One region of the Pseudaquabacterium prasiolae genome, then DNA from elsewhere that is predicted to be linked to it. Evidence: predicted binding sites of a transcription regulator. Region 1 holds the regulator's gene; each other region holds the start of a gene.
The links. The regulator sigma-54, encoded in region 1, starts transcription at its own class of promoters, with help from an activator protein. The targets are predictions, from matches to a motif close to TGGCANGNAANCTGCTTT.
Positions count from the first base shown of each region.

Region 2: nifE (nitrogenase iron-molybdenum cofactor biosynthesis protein NifE) is a predicted target of sigma-54. The motif match lies at 1,164-1,181, and genes of this name have one in related genera.
Region 3: N4G63_RS19570 (PEP-CTERM sorting domain-containing protein) is a predicted target of sigma-54. The motif match lies at 1,236-1,253, and genes of this name have one in related genera.

Region 1 is NZ_JAOCQD020000001.1:509,036-511,297, reverse strand. It holds gene N4G63_RS02060 (THUMP domain-containing class I SAM-dependent RNA methyltransferase) at 1-287, opposite strand, end outside; gene N4G63_RS02055 (RNA polymerase factor sigma-54) at 428-1,972, opposite strand; gene lptB (LPS export ABC transporter ATP-binding protein) at 1,992-2,262, opposite strand, start outside.
Region 2 is NZ_JAOCQD020000004.1:247,820-250,081, reverse strand. It holds gene nifE (nitrogenase iron-molybdenum cofactor biosynthesis protein NifE) at 1-1,130, opposite strand, end outside; gene N4G63_RS26640 (SDR family oxidoreductase) at 1,251-2,126, opposite strand.
Region 3 is NZ_JAOCQD020000002.1:1,680,571-1,682,832, forward strand. It holds gene N4G63_RS19565 (SdrD B-like domain-containing protein) at 1-626, opposite strand, end outside; gene N4G63_RS19570 (PEP-CTERM sorting domain-containing protein) at 982-1,146, opposite strand; gene ileS (isoleucine--tRNA ligase) at 1,813-2,262, shown strand, end outside.

The DNA.
Region 1 (2,262 bases):
GGCACGCGGCGCGCCAGGTCGTACAGGTCGTGCTCGCTGTCGTAGGGGCCGAAGGCCAGCGGCCACAGCACGCGCTGCGCCAGGCGGCTGTGCAGGTTGAGCTGCATGGCCACGCGGGCATCGCCCAGCACCTGCACGCCACCACGCTGCTCGACCACGCGGCGCCGGCTCGGATCGGCCGGCACCACGGCCCGGTCGACGCCCAGCAGGGCCGCCACCTCGTCGGCCAGCAGCGGCTCGACGCCCGCGGCGCAGGGCAGAAACAGCGACACCGGCGTGTCGCCCACCGGCGCAATGGCCTTGGCCGGAATGCGCACCGGGGCGCCCGGCCCGCGCTGTGCGCCGGGGCCGGGGCGTGCGCCGGGGCCGCGCGCCTCGTCGTGGCGCTGCGTCTTGTAGCCGCCGATCGGCGGGCGTGGGGTCTTGGTCAAAGTGCCTTGCGCAGGTTGGCGGGCGCGATCTTCAGCGCCTCGCGGTATTTGGCCACCGTGCGCCGCGCCACCTGGATGCCCTGCTCGGACAGCATGTCCGAGAGCTGGCTGTCCGACAGCGGCTTGGCCGGGTCTTCGTTGCCGACCAGCTGCTTGATCAGCGCGCGCACGGCGGTGGAGCTGGCGTTGCCGCCCGCCTCGGTGTTCAGGCTCGAGCCGAAGAAGTACTTCAGCTCGAAGGTGCCGAACGGCGTGTTCATGTACTTGGCGGTGGTCACGCGCGAGATGGTGCTCTCGTGCAGGCCCAGCTCGTCGGCGATCTCGCGCAACACCAGCGGCTTCATCGCGATCTCGCCATGGGTGAAGAAGCCCTTCTGCCGCTCGACGATGGCCTGGCTGACGCGCAGGATGGTGTCAAAGCGCTGCAGGATGTTCTTCATGAACCAGCGCGCCTCCTGCAGCCGCGACGACAGCCCGCCCGCCGAGCCGTTGCGCTGGCCGCGAATGGCCTGCGCATACAGATCGTTGATCTTCAGCTTGGGCATCACGTCGGGGTTGAGCACGGCCTTCCAGCCGCGGCCCGCCTTCTGCACGATGACATCGGGCACGATGATGTTGGCCTCGGCGCGCGTGAACGGCCGGCCCGGCTTGGGCTCGCAGCTCAGGATCAGCGCCTGCGCCTCGCGCAGCAGGGCTTCATCGGCGCCGGTGGCCTGCGTGAGCTTCTTCATGTCGCGCCGCGCCAGCAGATCGAGGTGCTGTTCGCTCACGCGCATGGCCAGCTTGCGCGCGGGGCTGGCGGGCCGCTCGCGCAGCTGCAGCACCAGGCACTCGCCCAGATTGGCCGCGCCCACGCCGGTGGGCTCGAGGCTTTGCAGCCACTTCAGGCCGCAGCGCAGGCGCCCAAACAGGTCTTCGCGCTCTTCCAGGTCGTCTTCGGCCACGCCCAGGCTGTCGGCCACGCGGGCGGCGATCTCCTCCAGCGGGTCGGCCAGCCAGCCGTCCTCGTTGAGGCTTTCGATCAGCACCATCACGGTGGCCGCGTCCTCGTCGGACAGGCGCATGCCCAGCAGCTGCCGGCGCAGGTGATCCTGCAGCGAGGGGCCGCTGCTGGCGGCGTCCACCGGCTCGAAATCGTCGTCGCCGCCACTGCCCGAGGGGCTGTTGGACGGGGCCTCGCGGATGCCATCAAAGTCGTCGCGCTCGGTGCCGTTTTCCCAGTCGTCGCGCTCGGTGGCGCCAAACTCGGCGGCATCCACGCCCGCGGGCTCTTCGGTGCCGGCGTCGTCGCGCTCGCTCTGGCGCTCTTTCTCGCGCTCGGCACCGGCGCCGCTCTCGGGCGTGGCGGCCACGCGCTCGAGGCCGTAGGCCAGTGAATCGTCGCCCCCCTCTTCGGCCTCGAGAAAGGGGTTGGCCTCGAGCATCTGCTCGATTTCCTGGTGCAGCTCCAGCGTGGACAACTGCAGCAGGCGGATCGATTGCTGCAGCTGGGGCGTCAGCGCCAGGTGCTGCGACAGGCGGACCTGTAGGGACGGTTTCATGACTGCTTTCCGCCCAAGCTCACATCTTGAAGTGCTCGCCGAGATACACCCGGCGCACGTCGGCGTTCTCGACAATCTCGGACGGCGTGCCTTCGGCCAGCACACGGCCTTCGCTGATGATGTACGCGCGGTCGCAGATGCCCAGCATCTCGCGCACGTTGTGGTCGGTGATCAGCACACCGATGCCGCGCTGCTTGAGAAAACCGATGATGCGCTGGATCTCGATCACCGCGATCGGGTCGACGCCGGCAAAGGGCTCGTCGAGCAGGATGAAGCGCGGCTGCGTGGCC
Region 2 (2,262 bases), on a different contig from region 1:
TCTGCGCTGCCGAACAGGGCCTTGAGCTTGTCCTTGTCTTCCTTGGTGCTCTTCTTCACGCTGGTGCCCACCACTTCCAGGCCGGCTTCCTGCAGTGCGCTCACCACGCTCCAGCTCTTCACGCCGCCGGTGATCAGCAGCACCTTCTTGCCGGCCAGGCGCTCGCGGTAGGCGCGGATGCGCCCCCAGGCGCGCGCCTCTTCCAGCGCGATCAGCGCCTCGGTGCGGCCCTTCAACTCGGGGTCGGCGCCGGTGGCCACCAGCAGGCGGGCGATCTCGCGCAGCGTCTCGCTCATGTCGCCGATGCCGTAGAAGCTGCCCTCGAAGTACGGGATGCCCCAGCGCTTCTCCATCTTGGTGGCGATGTTGATCATGCTCTTGCTGCAGACCATCATGTTGGCCTTGGCGCGGTGGGCGCTGGCCACCTGCTTGTAGCGGCCGTCACCGCTGATGCAGCTGAGCACGCGCACGCCCAGGGCGTCGAGCAGCGGCTTGATCTGCCACAGCTCGCCCGAGAGGTTGTACTCGCCGATGATGTTGATGTCGTAGGGCGTGGTGAACTCGGGCTCGAGGGTGCCCACCACATGGTCGAGCAGGGCCTCGGCGCCCAGCTTGTTGCCCAGGTTCTTGGGGCCGGCAAAACCCGGCGCGTTGACCGGAATCACCGGCAGGCCGAACTTCTCGGTGGCTCGTCTGCACACCGCCTCGATGTCGTCGCCGATCAGCGCGGTGACGCAGGTCTGGTACACGAAGATGGCCGGCGGATTGACCTTCTCCTTGATCTCGCGCACCGCCTTGAACAGGCGCTTCTCGCCGCCGTAGATCACGTCCATCTCGCCGATGTCGGTGGTGAAGCCGGTGCGGTAGGTGCTCTCGCCCGAGCTGGCGCTGTGGCGGTTGTCCCAGCTGTTGCCCTCGCAGGCGATCGGGCCGTGCACCAGGTGGGCCACGTCGACGATGGGCTGCAGCGCGATCTTGGCGCCGTCAAAGGCGCAGCCACCGGCCGCGGCACCGGGCGTGAGCTGCTTGGTGCAGCCCTTCTTGCGCTCTTTCTCGCTTTTGGCCTGGTTCTTGTCGCAGCCGGGTTCGTCGAAGACTTCGGCGATCTTGGCGTTCAGTGAGGCAGACATGGCGGCTCTCCAGGGGGCGGTGGATCGGCCGTGAATGCAGGTTCGGTGCCAGCGCCGGAATGGCGGGTTTGCGACATTCCGGCGCCGGCCGGGCGCGCGCTCAGCCGGCGTCAGCCGAGGTCAGGCGACCTGGGGCGGCAGCGCGGCCAGGGCCTGGGCCATGGCCGCGGCCAGCGGCGTGGTGGCGCGGCCGATCAGCGCCGAGAGCGCCCGGCCCTCGTCGAGCAGGCCGCCTTGCGCGGCGCCAGCGTCTGAATCAGCCAGCAGCGCCGCCAGTGGCGGCGGCAGGCCGGCGGCGGTGAGGGCGGCGGCGTAGTCGGCCTGCGGCAGGTTCACATAGGGCACGCTGCGGCCGGCCTGGCGGCTCAGCTCGGCGGCCAGTTCGGCCAGCGTGTAGCTGCTGTCGCCGGCCAGCTCGAAGACGGTGTTGCCCGCGGGCGGCCGGGCCAGCACGGTGGCGGCGGCCTCGGCATAGTCGAGCCGCGTGGCCGAGGCGATGCGGCCCGCGCCCGCGCTGCCGATGAACGCGCCATGCTGCAGCGCCGGGGCCAGGCTGGCGAGGTAGTTCTCGGTGTACCAGCCGTTGCGCAGCACGGTGTGCGGCAGGCCCGAGGCGCGGATCAGCGCCTCGGTATCGCGGTGCTCGGCGGCCAGACCCAGCGGCGAGCGATCGGCATGCAGCAGGCTGGTGTAGCCCAGCCAGGCCACGCCGGCGGCGCGGGCGGCGTCGATCACCGCGCGGTGCTGCGGCAGGCGCTGCCCCACCTCGCTGGACGACACCAGCAGCAGGCGCTGCACGCCCTGCAGCGCGCGGGCCAGGGTCTCGGGGCGGTTGTAGTCGGCCTCGCGCAGCTGCACGCCCAGGGCGGCCAGATCGGCGGCCTTGGCCGGCGAGCGCACGGTGGCCACGATGCTGGCCGCCGGCACGCCGCGCGCCAGAAGTTGCTGGAGGATCAGGCGGCCGAGCTGGCCGTTGGCGCCGGTGATGGCAATCATGGCGATCGGGCGCCCCGCTGGGGGGCGCAAGGGTGTTGCGGAGCCGTGATGCTGATCGCTACACTTACTTTTGGTAAGTACGTACCTGAAAGTAAGCCCATGCCACGCGCCCCTGCTGCCACCAAGCCTGCCGCCA
Region 3 (2,262 bases), on a different contig from region 1:
TCGTCGTTCCAGACGAAGTTGCCGATCTTGGCGCTTTGCAGCTGCACGATCAGGGGCTGGATGTCGCCGGCCGGGTCGATCACCTGCGTGAAGTACGCGTCAGTCGGCACCGTGCCATTGCCGCTGGCCACGGCGGCCTGCGAAGCCGACACCAGGAAGTTGGCATCGGCGCTGTTCACGACCTGGCGGTTGTTGTCGCTCAGGAATCGCTCGAGGCCGGCGCCGGCGATCTGGGCGTCGGTGAAGCCGACGATCTTCCAGATGGCGACCTGCACTTCGCCGTAGTTGAACTGCCCGCCGTGCTTGGCGTCGGAGGTGAAGTTCTGCGACAGCAGCCAGTTGAGGCGGTCAACCTGGTTCTGCGAGAGGCTGCCAAAGCCGATGGGCGTGAACGACGCACCGTCGTTGCCTGCGCCGTTGGTGGCGCTGTAGGCGGTGTTGACCGAGATGGGCAGCAGCGGGTTCAGGCAGTAGCCGTCGTAGCGGCCATTGGCCAGCACGGGGTCCGTGCTGTTGGTCACCACCAGATCCATGAAGCTCGGTGCGCCCAGATCGGGCTGCTGACCGTAGGCAGTGCCCGCCGCATTGGTGGCAGACGAAGAAACTCGGATCGTGAAAGTGGTCATGGCTTGGCCTATCTCTGCAGAACTGACTGGTCCGTGGCTACGGATATTTCGCCCGGGCCCTCTGTCACCCATCGGCAACAAACGAACCCGGCCTGCGAAGCCGACATTCAGCGCGCGTAAGCGCAGCGCTGACCTGGCGGCACACGCCCGCCACGCCGGGGCATCCCGGCGCGACAGGCATCAAACTGGAAGGTATCCAACCAGGCGCCCAGGGCCTGGATCGGATCCCGGATCGGCCCCGGGGTCGCCGCGGTGTATTGCGCGACCGGCCGATCAAGCCGGCAGCCCGCTCGCGCGGACTGCCGTCAGGACCGCGCCACCGGCACGTGAAGCACGTGCCGGCGCGCGGACCACATCACTTCTTGCGGCTGCGCGTGGCGACAACCAGGGCGCCAACGGCCAGGCCCACCAGGGCGATCGAGCCCGGCTCCGGCACGAGTTGCAGCGCGGCGTGAGCGCTGCCAGCCATTGCAAATGCACCGGCCGCGACGGCACCAACAAACTTGAAAACCGACTTCATGTTCACTCCAGCCAAATGAAAAACCTTGTTACGCAGCGCCCGTTTTACCGGACGTGCGCTTGTTCACACTTCCGCACGAACCTTCATTTTCAGCAAATTTTGTGCCACTGAAGGCCCGTTCTTCCAGATCAAGCACTTAGGGTTCAGCGCCGAAGACCTCCATTCGCCGCTGTAAGGTTTCCCGACAACAACCTGTCCCCCAACAAGGTCGACACGTTTTCACATCGGGCGGAAACAGGCAATGGTGGCGCGTTGTCAAACTGGCCAGATCGTGAATCGTTTGCGCTGCCGGCGCATGACAGCACCCGCCGAATGCCTGGCGTGCTGCGCCTGACAGAAGCCGTGCCCGCCGCCGCGCGCGCCCGCCAAACGGCCTTGGCGCCTGCCCACGGCGACGGCGGCACGGGGGCGCGCGGCGCCCGCGCGGGTTCTGCGCAGCACCCCGCCCGTACAATGTCACGATGCATGCCCCGTCCGCCTTGGTTGCCCGCGTCTACGCTGCGACGCGCCGCCAGACCACGCGCGACCGAATTCGACGCGCAGTGCGTTGACGCCCGGCGCGGCATACAGCCGCTGCGCCACCCGCCCGGCCGCGCCGCCACTCCAGGCGCAGGCCCGCCTCTCCGCCCGATTGCCCACGCGCCGCCCCGCCGGCGCCAGCCCGCCATGACCGACGCCACCACCCCGGACTACCGTGCCACGCTGAACCTGCCCGACACCCCGTTTCCGATGCGTGGCGACCTGCCCAAGCGCGAGCCGGGCTGGGTGAAGCAGTGGAACGACGACGGCCTGTACCAGCGCCTGCGCGATGCGCGCTGCAACGCGCCCAAGTTCATCCTGCACGACGGCCCGCCCTATGCCAACGGCCAGATCCACATGGGCCATGCGGTGAACAAGGTGCTCAAGGACATGATCGTCAAGGCGCGGCAGCTGGCCGGCTTTGATGCGCAGTACGTGCCGGGCTGGGACTGCCACGGCCTACCGATCGAGAACGCCATCGAGAAAAAGCATGGCCGCACGCTCAGCCGCGACGACATGCAGGCCAAGAGCCGCGCCTACGCCACCGAGCAAATTGGCCAGCAAATGCTGGATTTCCAGCGCCTGGGGGTTTTGGGC